DNA from 2 places in the Chenggangzhangella methanolivorans genome. Region 1 is predicted to be linked to the other one. Evidence: riboswitches for the same ligand, from Rfam matches in the RefSeq annotation. Region 1 holds a riboswitch; the other holds the start of a gene.
What was found. A riboswitch is a leader RNA that binds a small molecule or an ion and turns the genes downstream of it on or off. The one in region 1 is predicted to bind glycine.
Positions count from the first base shown of each region.

Region 1 (9,922 bases):
CGGTCGCTTCGTCGAGCAGCGAAGCGTTCGCCACGTCGAGGCCGGTGAGGTCGGCGACCATGGTCTGGTAGTTGAGGAGCGCCTCGAGACGGCCTTGGCTGATCTCCGGCTGGTAGGGCGAGTAAGCGGTATACCAGGCTGGGTTCTCGAAGATGTTGCGCTGGATCGCGGGCGGCATGGTCGTGCCGTAGTAGCCTTGGCCGATCAGCGAGATCACGAGCCGGTTCTCGCTCGCGATCTCACGCATCTTCTCAAGCATACGTTGCTCGGAGAGCGAGGGGCCAAAATCGATCTGACCGGCCCACCGAATGGTTTCGGGCACCGTCTCGTCGATCAGAGCGTGCAACGTCGGCGCGTCGACGACGGCGAGCATCTCGTCGATCTCGGCCGTTGTCGGGCCGATGTGGCGACGATTGGCGAAGTCGTGCGGATCGTATCGGTCGACGCTCGTCATGGGCGTGGCATCACTTCGTGATTTCAGCATAGGCGGCCTCGTCCATCATCCCGTCGAGCGCCGACGCGTCGGCGAGCCTGATCTGGTAGAGCCAGCCCGCGCCCTGGGGATCGGAGTTCAGCAAGGCGGGCTCAGCGATGACCGCGTGATTGACCTCCGTCACCTCGCCGTCGACCGGCGCATAGACGTCGGAGGCGGCCTTGACCGACTCGAGCATGGCGGCGGCCTGACCCTTCCTAAGCGCCGCGCCAACCTTCGGCGCTTCGACGAAGACGATGTCGCCGAGCTGGTCGGCCGCGTATGCCGTGATGCCGACGGTCGCGACGTCGCCGTCAACCCTGAGCCACTCGTGCTCTTGGGTGAATTTCAACATGGGGATCTCCGAAAGTTCAGCCGCGCTTGAAGCGGGCCGGGACGAAAGGAAGGGGCGAGACGACGGCCGGCATCCGCTGGCCGCGGACTTCCGCGAAGACGCGCTGGCCGACCCTGGCGAGGTTTTTCGGCAAATAGCCCATGGCGACAGGCGCGTTAACGCTTGGCCCAAAGCCCCCGGACGTGACGGCTCCCGCAGCCTCGTCGTCGTCTTCAGCGGCGAACAATTTTGCGCCGGCGCGGACCGGCACGCGGCCTTCCGGCCGCAGGCCGACGCGACGCCGCGGCGCGCCCGACGCGATCTGATCGAGGATCTTCTGGTCGCCGGGGAAGCCGCCTTCACGAGCCCCGCCGAGCCGGCGGACCGGAGGGATCGCCCATAGTAGCGACGCCTCGACAGGCGTCGTTCCGGCGTCGATGTCAGCGCCATGGAGGCACAGCCCGGCCTCGAGCCGGAGCGAATCGCGCGCGCCGAGACCGATCGGCTGGACGGCGTCGTCGGCCAGGAGCGCTTGCGCGAGCTCCTGCGCTATTTTGCTGGGTGCCGAGATCTCGAAACCGTCCTCTCCGGTATAGCCCGAGCGCGAGACCGAGCAGCGAGCGCCTACGATCTCGACCTCGCGAAAATCCATGAAGCGCATGCCGGCGACGTCCGGCGCGAGCCGTGCGAGGGCGATTTCGGCGCCGGGGCCCTGCACCGCGATCAAGGCTTGGTCGAGCGGCTCGATTTCGCAAAGGTCCGCGATCGAGGCCCTCAGATGCGCCTCGTCGGCCGCCTTGTTGGCTGCGTTGACCACCAGGATCAGCCGGTCGCCGAGCCGCGCGACCATTAGGTCGTCTAGGATGCCGCCATCGTGGTTCGTCAGGAAGCCGTAGCGCTGCCGGTTGTCCGCGAGGTCGAGCACGTCGATCGGCGTGACCCGCTCCAGCGCACGCGCGGCGTCGGCGACATTTCCCGAACGCGCGCGAAGCGCGATCTGGCCCATATGCGAGACGTCGAACAGTCCGGCGGCCCTGCGGAGGTGAAGGTGCTCCTTCAGCACTCCGAGCGGATAGCTGATCGGCATGTCGTAGCCGGCGAACGGGCAGAACTTGGCCTCCAGCTCTCCATGGAGCGCATGCAGAGGGGTGCGCCGGAGCCTTGCTCCGGCGTCATGGCGCGCCGTTTCGGTCATCGCGGGCCTACCGATGCGTCGTGTGATGCGCAGGCGGTGGCGCCGGGCGAAACGCCCGGACGAATGAAGAACAAAAGAGGCTGAGGGTCATCATGCAACTCCGCGACAGATCAATCGCGGACCGTTCATACGGTCCGCTTTCCCCCATCTGTCACGGGTACCTGAGAGCTTCCCTCGACCGCGGTGGAGGCGGGGAGGTTTCTCCTTCGGTGGACGCCTCGAGGACGTCTCTCTCCAGATTGTCCAGCTATACGGTTTTGTGCCTGAGAGATTCCGGGGGGATTGCTCCGTCGGCGCCATAACCGATCAGAAGTCGGTCTGGGCTCTCCCGCATAGTTTGTCGGACGAGCAGAGCATGAAGCATCGCGCCGAGTTTCGCAATCAGCTGGAGACAATTCGGGGCTGGGCTTTGGTACGACGATCTTGACGACGTCAGACGTCAGGGCGACCGGCTCGCAAAGTAAGCAGTTACCGCGAAGATCCGCCGCAGGCTGCGCCGAACATTTGCTACGCTGGTTCTCGTCAGCGCTGGCGAGCAGCCGCCCGGTGGTTCGGCCGCGACTGGCTAGCGCTTGCGGTTCATGACGCCGCCCCCGGTCAGCCGGCGCAACGAGGTGTCGAGCTGCGTCTCGGCTCGGCGAAACTCGCGCGTCGCCTCGCGAAGGTAGGAGATGTGGGAATGGGCGGCCGCGCGCGCGCCCTCGGGATCTTTCCTCAGGATCGCCCCGACGATCTCGCGATGCTGCTCGCGCAGAATGTCCCGCGTGTGCGCGATGCTGAACAGCTGTCGCCGATTGACCAACACGTCCGCACGCAGGCCGCCGGCAAGCACGCGCATCACATGCAGCAGCACGACGTTGTGCGTCGCCTCGTAGATCGCGATGTGAAGGGCCGCGTCCGCTTCGGCGTCTTCGGCCGGGTCGTCGCCGCCATGAGCGCGGTCGATCCGATCCATGCGCTCCTGCAGGCCACGGCGGTCGACCTCGTTGGCGCGCTCGGCGGCCATCGCGGCGGCCGCGCCCTCCGCCATCGCGCGAAACTCCAGATAGTCGTCCGCGACCTCAGCGTTCGTCGTGAGCAGGTCGATCAGCGGATCGGAAATGACCGCCGCGCCGAGTTCGGCCACTTTCAGTCCCCCGTCTTCCCTGCGCGCGAGGAGACCGCGCTTCTCCATAATCGCGATGCCCTGCCGGATCGTCGGGCGCGACACGTCGAGATGTTCGGCGAGATCGCGTTCCGGCAGCAGCGTCGCGCCCGGCGGCAGAGACCCCTCCAGGATGAGGCTTTCGAGCCGCCGGACGACGAGATCGGCTGCGCGCTCGGTCTTGATGGGGTCCATAGCGTGCGGTTCCGCAGGTGACGTCCCGCTCTTAACACCAGCGTCCGCGATCCGCCAAAGCGCGGCGCCGCGCTGGTCGGCGCTGGCGACCGGATAACTTTTGGCCAGTTGCTCGTTGTGGTCAGATAATTTTACCAAAGCGCGGCGGGCGTGATGGGTCCGCGTTCGCTCGCGCTTCGCGACGCTGCCGGAAACAGCCCGCATGCCCCTGATTTCGATGCCCGAGCCCGACCCCGACATTCTCGCCCGGTCGCCCCAGATCCTCGCGGCCCTGAGGGCCGCTCTGCCGGCCGACGCGCTAGTGACGGACCCTTCGGAAACGCGCGCCTACGATTGCGATGCGCTCACTGCCTATCGCTGCGCGCCGCTCGCGGTCGCGCTACCGCGAACGACCGAAGAGGTCGCCGCGGTCATGCGGGTCTGCGGCGATCACGGCGTCCCCGTGATCCCGCGCGGGGCCGGAACGTCTCTGGCAGGCGGAGCGCTGCCGACGACCGACAGCGTCGTGATCGGCGCCATGCGCCTGCGCGAGGTGCTCGAGATCGACCTCGAAAACCGCTTCATCCGCGTCCAGAGCGGGATCACCAACCTGTCGGTCAGCGCGGCGCTTGCGCCTCACGGCTTCTTCTATGCGCCCGACCCGTCCTCGCAGCTCGCCTGCACCATCGCGGGCAACGTCGCCATGAACTCCGGCGGCGCGCACTGCCTCAAATACGGCGTCACGACCCACAATCTGATGGGCGTCCGCATCGTGCTGGCCTCAGGCGAGGTGGTGGAGCTCGGCGGTCCCGAGCCCGGCGCCGCAGGGCTTGATCTACTCGGTCTCGTCTGCGGCTCGGAGGGGCAGCTCGGGCTCGTGACCGAGGCGACCCTCAAGATCATCCCCAAGCCCGAGGGCGCCCGGCCGATGCTGATCGGCTTCGACACCGCGGAAGCGGCCGGCGAATGCGTGGCCCGCATCATCCGGTCGGGCCTGCTGCCGGCTGCGATCGAATATATGGACGAACTGTGCCTGCGCGCGGTCGAAAGCTTCGCCAAGGCGGGCTACCCCGCTTGCGCGGCGGTTCTGATCGTCGAGGTGCTGGGGTCCCAGGCCGAGATCGACGACCAAATCGCGCAGATCGGCGCGATCGCGGCCGAGCTGGCGCCGGTTGAGATGCGCAGCAGCGGCTGCGACGACGAGACCGCGGCGATCTGGAAGGGGCGCAAGGCTGCCTTCGGAGCGATGGGCCGCCTCGGCGACTATCTTTGCCTCGACGGTACGGTCCCGGTCTCCAAGCTTCCCATTACGCTCAAGCGAATCGGCGAGCTGTCTCGCGAGCATGGCCTCGAGGTCGCCAACGTCTTCCACGCCGGCGACGGCAACATGCATCCGCTGATCCTGTTCAACGCCAACGCCCCCGGCGAGCTCGAACGCGCCGAGGCCTTCGGGGCCGACATTCTGCGGTTCTGCGTCGAGGTCGGCGGCTGCCTCACGGGCGAGCACGGCGTCGGCGTCGAGAAGCGCGACCTGATGACCAGCCAGTTTGCGCCGGACGACCTCGCCATCCAGATGGAGGTGAAGGACGTGTTCGATCCAGACTGGCTGCTCAATCCCGCCAAGGTGTTCCCGCTCGACGTCAGCCGCGCCCGTCGCGACCGCAAGGGAGCACGGTCGTGACGGCCCCGCGCGCCCTGAAAGACCAAGTCGAGAACCTCGAACCGGCCGACGAGAAGGAACTCGCGGAAATCCTGTCCGGCTGCGCAGCCTTCGGCGAGAAGCTGCGGGTCGTCGGAGGCGGAACGAGGATCGAGCCGGCCTTCGTCGAGGCGCGTCGTCAGCTCTCGACGAGGCGCCAGACCGGGATCGTGGACTATGAGCCGGGCGAACTCACGCTGATCGCGCGAGCCGGAACGCCCGTGGCAGAGATCGAGGCGGCGGTTGCAGCGCAGGGACAGTCGCTCGCCTTCGAGCCGCCGGACCACCGCCGCCTGCTCGGCGCCAAGGGCAAGTCGACGATCGGCGGCGTCGTCGCCGCCAACGCCTCCGGGCCGCGCCGGGTGCTGGCGGGCGCGTGCCGGGACCACCTGCTCGGCATCCGCTTCGTCGACGGGCGAGGCCGCGTCCTGAAGAGCGGTGGCCGTGTCATGAAGAACGTCACGGGCCTTGATCTCGGCAAGCTTCTCTGCGGGTCGCACGGCGCGCTCGGCGTGCTGACGGAAGTCGCGCTCAAGACGCTTCCCGAAGCGCCGCGCCAGCGCACCATCGCCTTTTTCAACCTCGACGCGCGGGCGGCGGCCGGGATTTTCGCCAAGGCGCTCGCCACGCCATACGAGGTCTCCGGCGCGGCGTTCCACGCGGGCGTTGCTTGGCTGCGGATCGAGGGATGGGAGCGGCAAGTCATTTATCGCGTCGATCGCCTGCTCGCGCTGTTGGGCGGCCGCGACAGCGACGTCATCAAGGACGACGGCAGCCGGTTGCTGTGGCGGGCCTTGCGCGACTTCGACCATTTCGCAGCGTCGCAAGCTCCTGTCTGGCGGATCCTCGTAAAGCCGACCGACGCGCCGGCTGCGACCGCGGCGCTCGAGGCGCTCGGTCTGGAAACGTCGATGGACTGGGGCGGCGGCCTGATCTGGTGCTCGGGCGAGGCGGCGAGCGCCCGCTTGCGGTCGGCCCTGCCGGGTGGCCACGCGACGCTCGTGCGGCGCGGCTCGCGCCCGGCGGCGGAGGCGTCCCATCCGCTTTCCGCACCCGTCGAGGCGCTGTCATCGGCCCTGCGGCGGACCTTCGATCCGGCCGCGATCCTCAATCCCGGACTGATGGGCTTCTGACATGCAGACCAGTTTCAGCGCCGCCCAGCTGCTTGATCCCTCCGCCAGGCGCTCGAACGAGATCCTGCGGTCCTGCGTCCATTGCGGGTTCTGCACGGCCACCTGCCCGACCTACGCCGTGCTCGGCGACGAACTCGACAGTCCGCGCGGTCGAATCTACCTGATCAAGGACATGCTGGAGAACGACAGGACGCCGGACGCCAAGACGGTTCTCCATGTCGACCGCTGCCTCGGCTGCCTGAGCTGCATGACGACATGTCCCTCGGGCGTGCACTACATGCATCTCCTCGACCACGCCCGGCGGCACATTGAGCAGCGGTTCGTGCGGCGGTGGGACGATCGCGCCCTGCGGTGGCTGCTGTCGAGGATCCTGCCGCACGCCGGACGTTTCCGGCTGGCGTTGAGCCTTGCTCGGCTGGCGCGCCCGCTCCGCCGCCTCATGCCCGACGCGCGGCTGCGCGCGATGCTGGAGATGGCGCCGGCGTCCCTGCCGGCCCGCAGCGCCAACGACGAACCGCAGGTCTTTCCGGCCGAAGGCCCCCGCCGCCGCCGGGTCGCGCTGATGATCGGCTGCGCCCAGCGCGCGCTCAACACCGACATCAACGACGCCACCATCCGCCTGCTGAGGCGTCACGGCTGCGAGGTGGTGGTTCCCAAAGGCTTGGGATGCTGCGGGGCGCTGTCCCATCACATGGGACGGACCGATGAAAGCCACGCCTTCGCCGCGGCCGCAATCCGCGCGTTGAGCGCGGAAATCGACGGCGAAGGGCTGGATGCGATCGTCATCAACACGTCCGGCTGCGGCACGACCGTGAAGGACTACGGCCACATGTTCCACGACGACGCCGTCCTGGCCGACGACGCCGAGCGTGTCGCCGCGCTTAGCCGGGACGTCACCGAGGTCATGGCCGAGCTGGGGCTGGAAGCGCCGGGGCAGTCGCTGCCACTGCGGGTCGCCTATCACGCCGCCTGCTCGCTGCAGCATGGCCAGCAGGTGCGCGCCGCGCCCAAGGACCTGCTGAAGGCTGCGGGCTTCATCGTGATGGAGCCCAAGGACGCCCATCTTTGCTGCGGTTCGGCCGGAACCTACAATCTGCTGCAGCCGGCGATCGCAGGCGAGCTCGGCGCCATGAAGGTCGCTTCGATCGACGCGCTTCAGCCGGACGTGATCAGCTCCGGCAATCTCGGCTGCATGGTGCAGATCGGCTCGACCTCGCGGGCGCCGATCGCCCATACCGCCGAGCTGCTGGACTGGGCGACCGGCGGCCCGCCGCCGCCCGCGCTCGCGAGTCTTCTGGCGGCCCCCGCCGCATGACCGCGGCCGCCGATCCCTCACGCCGCGCCAAGAGACCGCGAAACCTCGTGCGCGCCGCGACATACGATCTGTCCGATCCGGTCGATGTCGGAGTCCGGCAGCCGATGGGTCGGTCCGGAGATCGAGAGGCCTGCGACCGCCTCCCCGTAGGCGTTGAGGATCGTAGCCGCCACGCAGCGCATGCCGGTCGTGCGTTCCTCGTCGTCGAAGGCGTAGCCGCGCTCGCGCGTCGCGGCGAGTTCGTCCCGAAGCTGCGCGAGCGAGGTCACGGTCTTGTCCGTGAAGCGTTCGAACGTCCGGCTCCTGAACATCGCGTCGAGGCGCGCGTCCTCGTAGCGGCTGAGCAGGGCTTTGCCGATCCCCGACGCGTGCATCGGCGAGAGCGTCCCCGGCGGAAAGAACGCCCGGATCGATTCCTGCGTCTCCACCTGGCTGACGAAGAGAACCGCGCCGTCCTTCTCGACCCCGAGATTGGAGGTTTCGCCGGTCTCGCGCATCAGCGCCCGCATCACCGGACGGCTGCGCTCGACCGCCGAGGCGCCGCGCAGGAAGGCCGAGCCGAGACGATAGGTCTCCGCCCCGATCCGCCACTCCTGCCGGCCGGCGCTGATCTCCACGAAGCTGCGGCGTTCGAGCGTCGACAGCACCCGGTGCATGGTCGCCACCGACTGGTCGAGCGCGACCGCAAGCTCCGACAGGGTGACGCCGTCGCGCTCGGCGAGAAAGCCGAGCACGTCGAGCGCGCGATCGAGCGCCTGGATCGTGTCGGTGGGCTTTGCGCCGCCAAATCCCTTCGGCCGGCCACGCCGACGCATGCCGGTCTCCATTCGATTTCCCCCTTCGCCACGACGCAAGCGCACGCCGATGATTTTCCATCTGATGGAAAAAGCCAATCGACTGATTGGAATATGCTTTTATCGATTCTATTGAAAATGAAAAATTTTTTCAAAAAAATTTTCAACTGCACCGTCAAGCGTTAGTTTCGTGAGACGCTTAAGGAGAATCCGCGATGTTCTCGCAAAACCCCGTCTTCATTCCCGGACCGACAAATATTCCGGAGATCCTGCGCAAATCCGTTGACGTCCCGACGATGGATCATCGTTCGTCGCACTTCGGCGATATTCTGCATCCGGCGCTCGCCGGCGCAAAGAAGGTGCTGAAAACGGAAAGCGCCGAAGTCTTCGTGTTCCCTTCGACCGGGACCGGGGGCTGGGAGACGGCGATCTCGAACACGCTGAATCCGGGCAACAAGGTGCTGGCCGCGCGCCACGGCATGTTCAGCCGCCGTTGGATCGACATGTGCGGACGCCACGGGCTCGACGTCGTCGTGGTCGAGGCGACGTGGGGCGCGGCGCTGCCGGCCGATCGCTACGAGGAGATCCTCACGGCCGACCGGGCGCATGAAATCAAGGCCGTTCTCGTCACCCACAATGAGACAGCGACCGGCGTCCGCTCGGACGTCGCCGCCGTCCGCCGCGCGCTCGACGCCGCCGGCCATCCGGCGCTCCTCCTCGTCGACGGGGTGAGCTCGATCGGCTCGATGGACTTCCGCATGGACGAGTGGGGCGTCGACGTCGCGGTGACGGGTTCGCAGAAGGGCTTCATGCTGCCCGCGGGCCTTGCGATCGTGGCGTTCTCGCCGAAGGCGCTTGCGGCGACCGAGACCGCGACGCTGCGCCGGTGCTTCTTCGACGTCCGCGACATGGGACGCAGCCAGGCGGCGGGCGGGTTTCCCTATACGCCTCCGGTCGGCCTGCTGAACGGGCTGAAGCTCGCGACTGGGCTGCTGCTCGCCGAAGGCCTCGACAACGTCTTCGCGCGCCATCGCCGCATCGCGGACGGCGTCCGGGCCGCCGTCGCCGCCTGGGGGCTCGAGCTCTGCGCCGAGCGGGCGGACATCCGCTCCGACACGGTGAGCGCCATCCGGACCCCGGTGGGCTTCGACGCGACGCGGATCGTGACGCATGCGGCGCAGGTCTACGACGTCGCCTTCGGCGTCGGGCTCGGCGATGTCGCCGGCAAGGTGTTCCGCATCGGTCATCTCGGCGCGCTCACCGACGTCATGGCGCTGTCGGGCGTCGCGGCCGCCGAAATGGCGATGGTCGATCTCGGCCTCGACGTGCGGCTCGGCTCGGGGGTCGCTGCGGCGCAGGAGGTCTATCGGCGCACCGCGGCCGCCGACCTTCGCGCGGCGGCCTGACGGGAGGCCCGCCGATGACGAGCCTTCCGACCTTCGACGAGATGCAGGCCGCCCATGAGCGCATCGCCCCTTACGTCCACCGCACCCCGGTGCTGACCTCGCGCTTCATTGACGAGGTCATGGGCGCCTCGCTGTTCTTCAAATGCGAGAACTTCCAGAAGGCCGGCGCCTTCAAAGCCCGCGGCGCGACCAACGCCGTGTTCGGGCTGAGCGAGGAGCAGGCCCGCCGCGGCGTCGCCACCCATTCCTCGGGAAA
Region 1 covers NZ_JBHRXS010000003.1:983,696-993,617, forward strand. Annotated here, with positions in the region: gene gcvP (aminomethyl-transferring glycine dehydrogenase) at 1-454, opposite strand, end outside; gene gcvH (glycine cleavage system protein GcvH) at 465-827, opposite strand; gene gcvT (glycine cleavage system aminomethyltransferase GcvT) at 844-2,001, opposite strand; glycine riboswitch at 2,140-2,247, opposite strand; gene ACFOWB_RS04965 (FCD domain-containing protein) at 2,567-3,340, opposite strand; gene ACFOWB_RS04970 (FAD-linked oxidase C-terminal domain-containing protein) at 3,543-5,000, shown strand; gene ACFOWB_RS04975 (FAD-binding protein) at 4,997-6,151, shown strand; gene glcF (glycolate oxidase subunit GlcF) at 6,153-7,466, shown strand; gene bhcR (HTH-type transcriptional regulator BhcR) at 7,484-8,293, opposite strand; gene bhcA (L-aspartate--glyoxylate aminotransferase BhcA) at 8,476-9,666, shown strand; gene bhcB (beta-hydroxyaspartate dehydratase BhcB) at 9,681-9,922, shown strand, end outside.

Region 2 (9,922 bases), on a different contig from region 1:
GGCGGGGAATGCGGCGGCCCGGTCTTGGAGCGGGCGTTCGGGGCGCTGCACGCCTATCGGGCCACACGCTACAATTTTTCGACGCGACCGGACGATCTACGCACGGGCGTCCGAGAAGTCGTCAACAGCTTCGTCAAACCGTGGGGCGCGCAGGGTTTTCAAGTCATCGACCCTTCGGTTCTCGATCTGCTGAACGCCGTGGCGCGAAACGCGCCCGACAATGCGGTGGACCTGATCGCTGGCGCGGCAAGCTTTCATCAGATTGACCAGGTATGGACGCTCGCGAAAGCGGACCAAGGCGGGGCCATCATTAGCGCGCTCAGGCGCGAGGCGGGGCGAATTGCCCCAACGATCGGCCGGTTAGCGAAAGCGAGACGGCGTGTGGCGTCGGACAGTGGGGGAGTGGGCTATTACGGACCGACCTACGAGCGGCGGCTTGCGACGATCATTGAGATGGTTCAGCGGCTCGAAGCGCCTGCCATCGCAGAGCTGATCGCGCCGGCCTTTGAGCGCCTACTCGAGGAATGGCGGACAGAACGTCCACAGATCAACGACGCGGTCGAATGGATCCGAGCGATCGATGGCGCACCGCCGTTGATGATGACTAACGTGGACGGCATACGCGGGGCTGTGCTTGACGCAGTCTTAGAAGAGGCACGGACAGGATGTCGCGCGGACGAGCTGCGCGAGCTTCTGGGCGTCGTCGACACCGAACAAGCCAGGCGCGAGGTTGCCGTCGCCCGGGAGAGCTTCGCGAGGTACCAGCAGGACCACTTCTTGCAAGATCTAAGTGAATGTCGGTCGCGCGAGCAGTTTTCTGGCCTTATCGAAGATCTTGAATTGTTCCGAGACCAGCTCGACGTCGACGTTCGTGCCATGATCGAACGGGTGGAGGAGGCCAACGCCGAGTTCGCGGAACAAGAGGACACGTACGCCGATCACATGCATGACGAGTGGCAGGAGCGCTATCGGGACGAACGGGCAGGCGATCGCAGCATCGCAGACATGTTCGGATCGTTGAGAGGCAACCGCTCATAGCGAGAGGCAAGCGTTGATGCAGGTTGTTTATTGAGGCCGCCCAGCCGCCGCCACGCCTTTTGACCATTGGGTCAGGGGATCGGTTAGATGCAGGCTAGAAGCGCGTGCCGCAGGTCGATCTCGCTGCCGCTTGAGCGTCGGTGACGCGTCTCGAACCGCATGCGGCCCAAGCGGCGGGCGCGAGGTCGGGCCGCGCGTCACACCGAGCGGCGCATGCGCGCGACGATGGCCCTGTGGCGATAGATGCGCAAGTTGCTGCAAATCCCGCCGCGCAAAGCGTTGTGCCGCCCAGGTGGGAGAGTTTGCCGGATGCGATCTGGAGCAAGTTCGCTTTCCTTAGGCCAAGCGAAATAGCGGGCTAGGTTTGTCGCGCGACACCACTAGGGTCAGCCGACGCTTCGCCCGGCTGAGGGCAACGTAGAGCTTGCATCGCGCGTAGTCTGTGTCGCCGAACTGGTCGTGATCGCCGGCGATCAGGATGGCGTTGTCGCATTCCAAGCCCTTGGCTTTGTGGATCGTGCTGAGTGAGCGGCTGGGCGGAGCCGGCGAGGCCTGCGAGCGCCGACGCGCGATCTCGGCATAGCCCTCGTCCGGGCAGGCAAAGGCCTTCAGCCGTATGGCGTCCCGCAGCTCTGTGCGATGGACGATCTTAACGACATCGAAGCCCTCGGCCTTGGCCTCGATCAGGTCGTGAAGCTCACCCAGGGCGTTTGCAACACCATGGTGGTTGGGCGCCTCAAGAATATACCGAGCGAGGCGTTGAATATTCCCTGGCTTGCCGCGGGCCGGACGCGCGCAGCCCTCGTGAACCTCCTTCACCAACCGATCGCCGTAGCCGCTCGGCGAGAAGCCCACCGCGATGGCCCCGGCGAAGCTTAGCACTCCTTGTGCGATCCCCACAGGATGCCCGGACTGCTCGCGGACGGTGCGCACCAGATCGGCAAGCGCGGACCGAGTATGGCCTTCCCAGATCGAAATTCGGCGGTCCCAAAAAGCGCTCAATCCGCGGACCCGGTCGTTACTGGCGGCCAGGATCATCACGTCTTTCGCCGCCGCAGCATCAATGGGGCGGCGCTCGTCTCGACTGACCTGATAGCCGGTGCGCACCTGGGCGCGATTGCTGGCGCGAAGCACGCTAAGGCCGGCGACAGGCGGTCCGAGCAGAGAGATCGGGCGCCGCGCCCTCAGTTCTGAGCGCGCAGCCAAGACCCAGCGACCTAGCTCCGGAGAGCCGTCGTCCCAGCGATGGGGATGATCGAGATCGTCGAAGGCACTGGCGGCTTTCAGCGCCTCCCAGCGAACGAGCGCGGCGGCCATGGCCTTGTTGGACTTCGAGCCGCTCGCGAAGATCGCCTGGAGTGGGTCGCCGAAGATTCGTAGCCGGGCACCGCCAACGCGCAGCGCCATTATGACACGATGCTGAGCTTCGCTGGCGTCCTGATGCTCGTCGCAGATCACCAGCGGATAGCGGCGCGCCAGAGCCTCACGAACAATCGGATGACGCTCCATGTAGCCGGCGACCTTGGTTGCCATGATGTCGAAACCTTCGCCGTCGTTCCGATAAGCCCAGGTCGACAGGTCGTCCGGCAAGCCTAGCGCCCGGCGATAAACAGTGGCGACCTGACTGATCAGGGAGTCGATGGTTCGGATGTCGACGCGGGACGACAAGCCCCGCGTGCGGTTGGCGAAGACCCCGCAGGCTCCATGGGTGTGGGTGAGGATCAACACCCGGCCTTGCGGCAGCGCCTGCGAGGCCTCGCGCGCGTATGCCGCGCCCTGGAAGGTCTTCCCGCAGCCGGCCGGCGCCTCGATCACCACCAGCGGCTCGGCGGATCGCAGCAGGGCGGCGACGGAGGCGTCAGACACGATCAAGGCGCTCAATAGCGGCGCGGTCGACCGACGCCAGAATCGCGTTGAGCAGCGGCAGGATGCTGCCCGAAAGCTTCGGCCAGACGTCGTTCGCCAGCGCGTAGCCGGCAAGTTCGTCGCCGCCGACGATTGACTTGAACCACGCTCGTCCGTGCGCCTTCCACTCGTTCCGCTTTCCCTCGGGCGCGCCATCTGGTTTGCCGGTGGCGGCCTCGATGATCACGGCCCGGAGGGAGCGCTTCTGAGCGACGAGCGCCGCCTTGATGGCCGCTAGGGATTTGTCCGCAAGGCCCAGCCGATCCGCCAGGGTGCGCAACCGCTCGCCGTTCCAGCCTCCCTCTTCCTCCTTCAAGAGCTGCGGCAACCGTGCCTCCGGCAGATGTCCGAGCACCGCCTCCTCGGTGCAGCCGCCCTCCCACCGTAGCAGGCGCGCGCCCATGGCGGCCTTCACCTCGCTCCAACGGCCGTCGTGCGTGCCTTCGTCATCGGCAAGGGCCGCGAACTTTAGTCCGGTGACGCCGATCGCCTCGAGAAGGGCGAGGGTCTGAGCGTTGCCTTGGCCGTTGCAGACGCGGACGCCCGAGTCGAGCGGATTGCCCTTGAACGCCAACCGTAGAAGCCGTCTCAGGAAGCCGATCTCCGTGGGGCCCTCGGCTATGACCGCGAGTTTGGCCAAGAAAGTCTCCGGATCGCGCTGCTGCTGAGGGGCGATCTTCTCGTGATCAAGCGCGCCGATGGCACCAGCTGCGTCGAGATACCAGAGGTTGGCGTGAGTCGAACATTGAATGGCGACGGGGCTGTGTGTGGTGACGAACGACTGACCGAACGTCGACTTGAGAATGCCGATCAGCTGCCGCAGCCGGTACGGTTCGAGGCCGCGCTCCACCTCGTCGATGACGGTGACGGAGCTGCCCGCCTGGGTGGCCGCGGCGATCTCCAGCGCCGCCATCCGCTTGGTCCCGGCACCCCAACTGGTCAGAGGCAGTGCCACGCCGTCGCGATTTGCCAGCAGCCCAATCAGGGCACCGATCGATAGGCCCTGGCTGGAGGTCAGCCCTAGCTTTACGCCGGATGGCAGCGACGCCGCCTTCAGGCGCAAATCCAGCTCGCCAAGTACCTTTACGCCAGCGTCGCCCACGGCGCCGGAGAAGTCCTGTTCCGCCACCTTCTTGGCGATGCGCGCTTTGATCGCCGGATCGGCCAGCAGTCGGTCGAGTGCCGAGCCGAACACCAAGCGTAGGTCACGGTCGTTGCGGTCGTCGGCGCTCAGACGGATCAGGCCGATTTTCTTTCGGAAAGCCGCCGAGAACGCAATAATGCTCTCATCCGGCTGGATGATCTCCCACACCAACTCCAAGTCGGCCGTGCCGCGCACCCGCAGGCGATATACCGGGTGCTTGGCTTCCGGGACGTCGCCATTCTGCGGATCGTCGGGCAGGACCGCATCGGCGCCGTTCCAATCCCAGGGCATAAGCTGAACGGAGAAGCTGTTGGGATCGACGCTAACGGGAAGCGAGACGACGCCTTCAATGGAGAATTCGTCGGTGTTGTCGCGGCGCCAGTAGTCAGCCTCCGAGATAGATGCCGCGTTCGAGGCGCTCAGGAGTAGCCCCACCGCATCGAGGATGGTGGTCTTGCCGACATCCCCGCCACCGAGGATGAGATTCATGGTCGAGCCGGGCCGCCAATCCAGACTTTTGATGCCGTGATATTTTCGGATCGACAGTTTCCGGATGATCGCGTGGCTGAGCGCTGTCAGTTTTCAGGCCTCCCTTGCTTCGGGACACTATCACAACCACTACGCGCCTTGCATCTGGGCCCCGAATTGGCTGTTCACTCCAAAGGTCGTTCGGTGGTCCCTCGAGTCAAAACAATAGGCCATAGCGGTTCGGAGCCTCCGCTCGTGGATGCCCCGAGCCGACCTTCCCAACGTCGCCTATGGATCAGGCCGGGACCTGAACTCACCGCCGGTCCGCGCAATTCGTGAACTACGGTTAGCAGCAGAAGCCTCAGTCGCTCTTTCGCTCGAGAAACAGAAACGGTTCCGCATATTGTCGATCGTAAAAAACGATTTATCGATCAAAATTATCAATCACACCTTGATCTATGTGCCCGCCTTAAGCCATTGTGCAGGCGTCCGCTACAGACGATGCGGGAGAGCCCAGCCCTCTTTTCGCAGGATCGGTATGGCGCCGACGGAGCAACCGCCCCCGGAAACTCTCAGGCACAATCACCGCATCGTTGGACAATCTGGAGAGAGGCGCTAACCGGCGTCCACCGAAGGAGAAACCTCCGGCCGAAAGGCCTGCGAGGGAAGCTCTCAGGTAACCGCGACAGATGGGGGTTCGCAGTCGGATTGCGCCATTCCAGGCGCGGTCCGCAACGAGCCGTCGCGGAGAGGCCTATGAACGCGAACGTCCAGACACAAGCCGGCCATTCTGTGCCGGCCAACGAGCGTAAGCGTACGCCGCTTCACGCCATGCACGCCCGTCTTGGGGCGAAGTTCTGTCCGTTCGCCGGCTACGAGATGCCGCTGCATTATCCCAATGGCGTTTTGAAAGAACATCTTCTGACGCGCAGCGCGGCTGGGCTGTTTGACGTCTCGCATATGGGCCAGATCGCACTCGTGCCGCGCTCGGGCGACGTCGACGACGCGGCGCGGGCGCTCGAGACGCTCGTCCCCGTTGATATTCTGGGGCTGAAGCCCGGCCGCCAGCGCTACGCGCTGTTCACAAGCGAGACCGGCGGCGTGCTGGACGACCTGATGGTCGCGAGGCTCCCGGATCGCCTCGCGCTTGTGGTCAACGCCGCCACCAAGGACGCCGACGAGGCGCATCTGAGGGCGCGCCTGCCCGACGCGATCGAAGTGCGGCCGGTCGACCGCGCTCTGATCGCCGTCCAGGGGCCGGGCGCGGAGGCCGCGCTCGCCGGCCTCGCGCCTGACGCCGCTGCCATGCGCTTCATGGACGCCCACGAGATCAACGTCGCGGGCGAGCGCTGTCTGGTTTCGCGCTCCGGCTACACCGGCGAGGACGGTTTCGAGATTTCACTCCCGAATGTGCGCGCGGAAAGCGTCGCCGAGGCGCTGATCGCTGCGGACGTCGAGCCCGTCGGCCTTGGCGCGCGGGACTCGCTGAGGCTCGAAGCCGGGCTCTGCCTCTACGGCTCCGACATGGACGAGGACGTGACGCCGATCGAGGCGAGCCTCGGTTGGGCGATCTCGCCGAGCCGCCGACCCGGCGGAGCGCGCGAGGGCGGCTTTCCAGGCGCGGACCGTATCCTGCTCGAATTGGCTGAAGGCGCGCCGCGTCGTCGCGTCGGCCTGCTCGCAGAAGGCCGGGTGCCGGTCCGCGCCAGCGCCGAGCTGTTCTCGGCGAACGTCGGCAGCGAGCTGGTCGGCCGCGTGACCTCGGGCGGGTTCGGACCGAGCCTGAACGCGCCGGTTGCTATGGGCTACGTCTCCACCGCCCTGAGCGAAGCTGGCCAACAGCTCTTCGCCGACGTCCGAGGCAGACGCCTGCCGGTCACTGTCGCGAAGCTCCCCTTCGTCCCCGCCGGCTTCAAGCGAAGCTGACCCCACTGCCTCTCGAGGAACATTCAATGCTGCGCTTCACCGAAGACCATGAGTGGCTGCGGCTCGACGGCGACGTCGCGACGGTCGGCATCACCGGCTTCGCGGCCGAACAACTGGGGGACCTCGTCTATGTCGAGCTTCCCAAAGTCGGAGCCAAGCTCACCAAGGGCGCCGGCGCGGCCGTGGTGGAGTCGGTCAAGGCGGCGTCCGACGTCTACGCCCCATTGTCCGGCGAGGTCGTCGAGGTGAACGAGGGTGTCGTCGCCGACCCGGCTTCGATCGGAAGCGATCCTCAGGGCGCCGGCTGGCTCTACCGGATGAGGCTCGACGACGCCTCGGCCATGGACGCCCTGATGGACGAAGCCGCCTATGCGGAGATTTCCAGATGAGCGCTCGTCGATACGATCCCTACGACTTCGCCAACCGTCGCCACATCGGACCGACGGAATCCGAGATCGCCGAAATGCTCTCGGAAGTCGGAGCGGCCGACCTCCACGCCTTGATCGACGAAACGCTACCGCCTGACATCCGCCAGGAGAGCCGCATCGACTTCGGCAAACCGCTCTCCGAACGCCGCGCGATCGAGCGGATGCGAGCGGTGGCCAACCGCAACCGGCCGCTCGTCTCGCTAATTGGGCAGGGCTATCACGGCACGACGATGCCGCCGGCGATCCAGCGCAACATCTTCGAGAACCCGGCCTGGTACACCGCCTATTCGCCCTACCAGCCCGAGATCAGCCAGGGCCGGCTCGAGGCGTTGATCAACTTCCAGACCATGGTCTGCGATCTCTCCGGCCTCGACGTCGCCAACGCCTCTCTGCTCGACGAGGCGACTGCGGCGGCCGAGGCCATGGCGATGGCGCGCCGCGTCTCGACGTCGGAGGCCAACGCCTTCTTCGTGGACAAGGACTGCCTGCCGCAGACCATCGCGGTGGTGAAGACCCGCGCCGAGCCGCTCGGCTGGGAGGTCGTGGTCGGCGATCCGTTCAGCGATCTCGAGCCGGTAGAAGTGTTCGGCGCGCTGTTCCAGTACCCGGGCGTCGAGGGGGCGATCCACGACTTCACCGGCCCGATCGATGCGCTGCACAAGGCCGGCGCGATCGCGGCTGTCGCGGCGGATCCGCTGGCGCTGACGCTCTTGAAGCCGCCGGGCGAAATGGGCGCTGACATCGCGGTCGGCTCCACCCAGCGCTTCGGCGTGCCGATAGGCTTCGGCGGCCCGCATGCGGCCTATATGGCGGTGCGCGACGCCTACAAGCGCACCATGCCAGGGCGCATCGTCGGCGTCTCGGTCGACAGCCGCGGCAACCGCGCCTATCGGCTTGCTCTGCAGACCCGTGAACAGCACATCCGTCGCGAGAAGGCGACATCTAACATCTGCACCGCCCAGGTGCTGCTCGCCGTCATCGCCTCGATGTACGCCGTGTTCCATGGGCCGGAAGGGCTGAAGGGCATCGCGGCGCGGGTGCATCGCGACGCGACGAGGCTTGCCGAGGGACTGGAGGCGGCGGGCTTCACGGTCGCGCCGGGTGCCTTCTTCGACACTATCACGGTCGATGTCGGCGCCTTCCAGAGCTTGATCCTCGCCCGCGCGGTCGAGAACGGCGTCAACCTGCGCAAGGTCGGCGCAAGCCGCATCGGGATCACGGTCGACGAGCGCACTCGCGAGCATGTCATCGAGGCGGTCTGGCGCGCCTTCGGTAGCGACCGCAAAGTCGACCTCGACGAGTGGCCGGATAGCCGGCTGCCCGGCGCGCTCGCCCGGACGTCGGACTTCCTGACCCATCCCGTGTTCCACATGAACCGGGCTGAGAGCGAGATGACGCGCTACATGCGCCGCCTCGCGGACCGCGACCTCGCGCTCGACCGGGCCATGATTCCGCTCGGCTCCTGCACGATGAAGCTGAACGCCACCGCCGAGATGCTGCCGATTTCCTGGCCGGAGTTTTCGGAAATTCACCCCTTTGCGCCGACTGACCAGACGGCGGGTTATGCCGAGCTGATCGGCGACCTCAGCCAAAAGCTCTGCGACATTACCGGCTATGACGCGATCTCGATGCAGCCGAACTCCGGCGCGCAAGGCGAATATGCCGGACTGTTGACGATCCGCCGCTATCACCTCTCCCGCGGCGAGCCGCACAGGACGGTTTGCCTGATCCCGTCATCGGCGCACGGCACCAACCCAGCCTCGGCGCAGATGTGCGGCATGACTGTGGTGGTGGTGGGCGCGCGGCCCGACGGCGACATCGACCTCGACGACTTCCGAGCCAAAGCCGAGACGCATTCAGCCAATATAGCCGCCTGCATGATCACCTATCCGTCGACCCACGGCGTGTTCGAGGGCCATGTCCGCGAGATCTGCGACATCATCCACGCCCATGGCGGGCAGGTCTATCTCGACGGCGCCAACCTTAACGCGCTGGTCGGCCTCGCCCGGCCCGGCGACATCGGGGCCGACGTCAGCCACCTGAACCTGCACAAGACCTTCTGCATCCCGCACGGCGGCGGCGGGCCGGGCATGGGACCGATCGGTGTCAAGTCACACCTGATCCCATTCTTGCCCGGCCATCCGGAGACCGGCGGGGAGGGTGCGGTCTCGGCGGCGCCGTTCGGCTCGGCATCCATTCTACCGATCTCGTGGAGTTACTGCCTGATGATGGGCGGGCGCGGCCTCACACAGGCGACGCGGGTCGCAATTCTGAACGCCAATTACATCGCGGCACGGCTGAAGCGCGCGTACCCTATTCTCTACGCGGGGCGGAACGGGCGGGTGGCGCATGAATGCATCGTGGACGTGCGGCCCTTCGCCAAGAGCGTTGGGGTCAATGTAGACGACATCGCCAAGCGACTGATCGATTGCGGCTTCCATCCGCCAACCATGAGTTGGCCAGTCGCCGGCACGCTGATGATCGAGCCGACCGAGTCCGAGACGAAGGCGGAGATCGACCGCTTCTGCGACGCGATGCTGGCGATCCGCGAGGAGATACGGGAGATCGAGGAAGGTAGGATCGACAAGCTCAACAACCCGGTCAAGCGCGCGCCGCACACGGTGAGCGACCTGATCGGCGCGTGGGAGCGACCCTACAGCCGCGAGGCCGCCTGCTTTCCAGCAGGTTCGCTCGGGATCGATAAGTATTGGCCGCCGGTAAACCGGGTCGACAATGCCTATGGCGACCGCAACCTAATGTGCTCATGCCCCCCGTCCGAGGCTTACGCTTCGACACCGGTCGCAGCCGAATAGCGAGCGCCGGCCGTCGCGCGGGCATCGCTTATTTGATAAACAGGTTCAGGGCCGTCGCGGCGCGCCAGAGCGGCGCGCGGTTTGGCACTGGTCCTACGGCGAAACGATGGAGATACAGGCGGGCGTCAGCGAGCAGTATGGCGCCGGGAGCGATCGCGAGTCTGGACTATCGCGGTCGCGCGGCTGGCCTCCCTATTTCC
Region 2 covers NZ_JBHRXS010000004.1:719,732-729,653, forward strand. Annotated here, with positions in the region: gene ACFOWB_RS08825 (hypothetical protein) at 1-1,038, shown strand, start outside; gene ACFOWB_RS08830 (ATP-dependent helicase) at 1,375-2,904, opposite strand; gene ACFOWB_RS08835 (ATP-dependent nuclease) at 2,897-4,576, opposite strand; glycine riboswitch at 5,050-5,153, shown strand; gene gcvT (glycine cleavage system aminomethyltransferase GcvT) at 5,312-6,481, shown strand; gene gcvH (glycine cleavage system protein GcvH) at 6,508-6,870, shown strand; gene gcvP (aminomethyl-transferring glycine dehydrogenase) at 6,867-9,722, shown strand.
Region 2: another riboswitch for glycine. It lies ahead of gcvT (glycine cleavage system aminomethyltransferase GcvT); the one in region 1 lies ahead of gcvT (glycine cleavage system aminomethyltransferase GcvT).